Regions from separate parts of the Aeromicrobium sp. HA genome, predicted to be linked through region 1. Evidence: riboswitches for the same ligand, from Rfam matches in the RefSeq annotation. Region 1 holds a riboswitch; the other holds the start of a gene.
The links. Region 1 has a riboswitch for S-adenosylmethionine ahead of thrC (threonine synthase). Riboswitches for the same ligand answer to the same signal wherever they lie in the genome.

Region 1 (2,196 bases):
ACCAGCAACCTGACGGTCGTGCTGGCCAGCCCCCGCTGACCCCTCGTGCGGCCGCGCCATACTCTTCCCATGACCGATCCGGGGCGCACCCTGCTCGCGCTGGACTTCGACGGCACGCTCGCGCCGATCGTCGAGGACCCCGCGTCGGCGTACATCCACCCCGAGTCCCTCGCGGCGCTGCGGCGTCTCGGGCCGATCCTGGGGACGATCGCGATCATCACCGGACGTCCCGTCGACCAGGTGCGCCGGCTCGGCCGCTTCGAGGAGGGCGACGGCCTGGAGCACCTGGTCGTCTGCGGCCAGTACGGCGCCGAGCGCTGGGACGCCGCCACGGGCGAGCTGACCCGGCCGTCGCGCCCCGAGGCCGTCTCGCAGCTGGCCGCGCGACTGCCGCAGTGGATGCGCGAGCACGACGCGTCGCGCATCCGGGTCGAGGACAAGGGCCTGGCGATCGCGCTGCACACGCGCGGCGTCGCGCCGGGCCTGCTCGACGAGCTGGCCCCGCAGATCGAGGCGCTCGCCACCGAGGTCGGCCTGCACCTCGAGCCCGGCCGCCAGGTGATCGAGCTGCGCGCCTCGGGCACCGACAAGGGCCAGACCCTGCGCGGCATCATCGGCCGCGTCTCGCCCGGTGCGGTCATCTACGCCGGCGACGACCTCGGCGACCTGCCGGCGTTCCGCGAGGCCATCGCCCTGCGCGAGCAGGGGATGGACGTCACCCTCGTGTGCTCGGCTTCGGAGGAGCAGGACGCGCTCGTCGCGCTCGCCGACGTGGTGCTCGACGGGCCCGACGACGTCGCGGCCTGGCTCGGCGACCTCGCCGACCGGTTCGCCCCGGTCTGACGCTCACCCCTCCCGCTCGTCTCGGCATCCGGACGAAGTGGACGTATCGTGAGACGCGCCCCTAGGCTGGCATCACTCATCCCGAGGGGCAGAGGGACACGGCCCGACGAAGCCCCAGCAACCAGCCGACCACCGGCCAGGTGCTAATTCCGTCCGCGGTCGAACGCCGGCCCGGAGAGATGAATGGAGTCGTCGTGAGCGTCACGATCCCTGACCGCACCACCCTTCGCGAGGGCGCCTTCGGCCCCGCCACCGCCCTGAAGTGCCGCGAGTGCGGCGCCACGCGCGAGCTCGGCCCCCACTACGCCTGCTACGAGTGCTTCGGCCCGCTCGAGATCGCCTACGACTTCGGCACGGTCACCCGCGAGCAGATCGAGGCCGGCCCCACGAACATCTGGCGCTACAAGGCGCTGCTGCCCGTCCCCGCCGACATCGAGGACAGCCCCAACCTCGAGCCGGGCTTCACTCGCCTGCTCGACGCGCGCAACCTCGCGGCCGAGCTGGGCCTGTCGAAGCTGTGGGTCAAGGACGACAGCACGAACCCCACCAACTCCTTCAAGGACCGCGTCGTCGCCTGCGCGCTCAGCGCCGCGCGCGAGTTCGGCAGCAAGGTCTTCGCCTGTCCGTCGACCGGCAACCTCGCCAACGCGGTCGCGGCCGCGGGCGCCCGCGCCGGCATCCGCACGGTCGTGTTCATCCCGAGCAACCTCGAGACGCCCAAGCAGGTGAACTCGGCGATCTTCACCGACAACCTGGTCGCCGTCGACGGGAACTACGACGACGTCAACAAGCTGGCCAGCGAGATCGCCGGCGAGGACGAGGGCTGGGCGTTCGTCAACGTCAACGTGCGGCCGTTCTACGCCGAGGGCTCCAAGACGCTCGGCTACGAGATCGCCGAGCAGCTCGGCTGGCGCCTGCCCGACCAGATCGTCATCCCCGTCGCCTCGGGCTCCCAGCTGACGAAGGTGCACAAGGCCTTCCAGGAGCTCATCGCGCTGGGCCTGGTCGAGGACAAGCCGTACCGCGTCTTCGGCGCGCAGGCGCAGGGCTGCAACCCCGTCGCCACCGCGTTCAAGGACGGCGTCGACGCGATCCGGCCCGTGCGGCCCGACACGATCGCCAAGTCGCTCGCGATCGGCAACCCCGCCGACGGCATCTACGTGCTCGACATCGCGCGCGGCACCGGCGGCGGCGTCGAGGAGGTCGACGACGACCAGATCCGCGACGCGATCGTCCTGCTCGCGCGCACCGAGGGCATCTTCACCGAGACCGCCGGCGGCACCACCGTGGCCGTGCTGAGGAAGCTCGTCGAGACGGGCCAGCTGGACCCCGAGCTCGAGACCGTCGTGATCA
Region 2 (2,196 bases), 1.6 Mb from region 1:
CACGCCGGACAGGAGGCGCTCGACGTCCTCGGCGCGGCTGCCCACGCCGATGCTCGCCCGGACCGCGCCGTCGCCCCAGCCGAGTCGGTCGAGCAGCGGGTGAGCGCAGAACCGGCCGTCACGCACGGACACACCGTGCTCGGCCGCCAGGAACGCCGCCAGCAGACCCGGATCGACTCCCTCGAGGCGGAACGTCACCACGCCGATCGGCTCGGCCGAGTCCGACCAGATCCGCGCGACGTCGACGCCGGGGAGCTCGCGCAGGCCCTCCACCAGTCGCGAGCGCAGCGAGGACTCGTGCGCGGCCACCTCGTCGGGCTCGAGCGACGACAGCGCCTCCGCTGCGGCCGCCAGGGCGACGGCACCGACGAGGTTCGGCGTGCCCGCCTCGTGCCGGGCGGGCCCGTCGGTCCACTCGACGTCCTCGTCGGTGATCCGCCGCACCGCCCCGCCACCGGCCAGGTACGGCTCGATCCCCTCGAGCCAGTCAGGACGGCCCACGAGCGCACCCGCGCCGAACGGGGCATGCACCTTGTGGCCGGAGAAGGCGACGTAGTCGACACCCGACTCGGCCAGCGAGAGCGACCGGTGGGCCAGCAGCTGCGCGCCGTCGACGAAGACCCGCGCGCCGTACCGGTGGGCGAGGTCGACGACCGCGTCGATCGGCAGTGACTCCCCCGTGACGTTCGAGGCGCCCGTGACCGACAGCAGGCTGATCTGACGCCGCGACAGCACCGAGGCGAGCGCCTTCAGGGTGGCACCGACGGTGGCCTGGACCCCGAGCACCTCGCAGCCGCCGAGGCTGCGCCGCCACGGCAGCAGGTTCGCGTGGTGCTCCACGTCGAGCACCAGCACCCGCCCGGGCACCGCGCCCGCCAGCAGGTTGGTGGCATCGGTGGTGTTGCGCGTGAAGATCGTGACGTCGGCGGACCGCGCGCCGACGAACGAGCCGACGGACTCGCGCGCCTGCTCGTACAGCGCGGTCGACACCTGCGAGGCGTAGCCGGCGCCGCGGTGGACGCTGGCGTACCAGGGCAGCACGGCGTTCACGCGCTCGGCGACGGAGGCCAGCGCGGGCGCGCTGGCCGCGCCGTCGAGATTGACGTGACGCACCGACCGGCCGTCGACGAGGGGGACGGTGACGTCGGCGCCCACGAGGGGCAGCAGCGGGCAGTCGGCGTGGGACAGGACAGACGACATGGAGGACCTCCGGGGTGACTCGCGCTTGCCCCGGCCGGTCGGCCGAGGCCCGGTCCTCACCCGGAGCACCCCGCCGCGACGGAGGGTTGCCGACCAGCAAGCCGGGGCTGTGCGTCGAGGACGCGGCTGGCACTCGTGACCGTGGGCGAGAGCCTGCCAGTCGGCTCGGACTACCACGACAAATCTCATCATGCGGACGCCGTCCCATTAGTTGAGATCGTCATTCGGCGCGCTCACCGACCGACAGGATCACCATCAGCGCCCGGGATCCGACCCGCGCCGATCTCGAGGAGGAGCCGCGTGGACACGTGGAACCTGGTGGCCCTGGCCGTGACCTTCGGCCTGTTCGCGGGCGTGTGGGTCCTGGGCCGCATCGGCGTGAACTTCGCCGTGCTGACGATCGGGGCGCTGGTCGTCGGCGCCGCCGTCGGCGTCGTCTTCCGCGACCACGTCGACTACCTCGCACCGCTCGGGCGGATCTACATCAACCTGCTGCTGGCGATCGTCGCGCCGCTGGTGATCGTGTCCATCCTGTCCAGCGTGACGTCGCTCGGCTCCACCGCGAAGCTCCGCACGATCGGCCTCTCGTCCACGGCGTGGCTGCTCGGCATGAACCTCATCGCCATCCTGCTGACGCTCGGGCTCACCCTCGAGCTGGGGATCGGCAAGAACGCCGACCTCGAGACCGCCGGCGTCGACACCCGCTCGCTCGACGAGATCCAGAAGCCGTTCGCCGAGGTCTTCATCGGGTTCTTCCCGACGAACATCGTCAAGGACGTCTCGGAGAACAACATCATCCCGATCATCGTCTTCACGCTGCTCGTCGCGGTGGCCACCGCGGTCGTCGCGGAGCGGTCGCCGAAGACGGTCGCGCCGTTCCTGAACCTCGTCGAGGCCGGCCGCGTCATCATCTACAGGGCCGTCGGCTACGTCATCGCCCTGACCCCCTACGCGGTCCTCGTGCTGACGGCGGGCGCCGCCTCCTCCGCGGTCGGC

Region 2: it holds a riboswitch for S-adenosylmethionine, as region 1 does, so the genes downstream of both, O3S82_RS11370 (aminotransferase class V-fold PLP-dependent enzyme) here and thrC (threonine synthase) in region 1, are expected to answer to the same signal.

What each region holds. Positions count from the first base shown of each region.
Region 1 is NZ_CP114372.1:460,672-462,867, forward strand. Features, by position in the region: gene O3S82_RS02290 (LytR C-terminal domain-containing protein) at 1-39, shown strand, start outside; gene otsB (trehalose-phosphatase) at 70-843, shown strand; SAM riboswitch class I at 917-1,029, shown strand; gene thrC (threonine synthase) at 1,038-2,196, shown strand, end outside.
Region 2 is NZ_CP114372.1:2,306,288-2,308,483, forward strand. Features, by position in the region: gene O3S82_RS11370 (aminotransferase class V-fold PLP-dependent enzyme) at 1-1,200, opposite strand, end outside; SAM riboswitch class IV at 1,217-1,341, opposite strand; gene O3S82_RS11375 (dicarboxylate/amino acid:cation symporter) at 1,501-2,196, shown strand, end outside.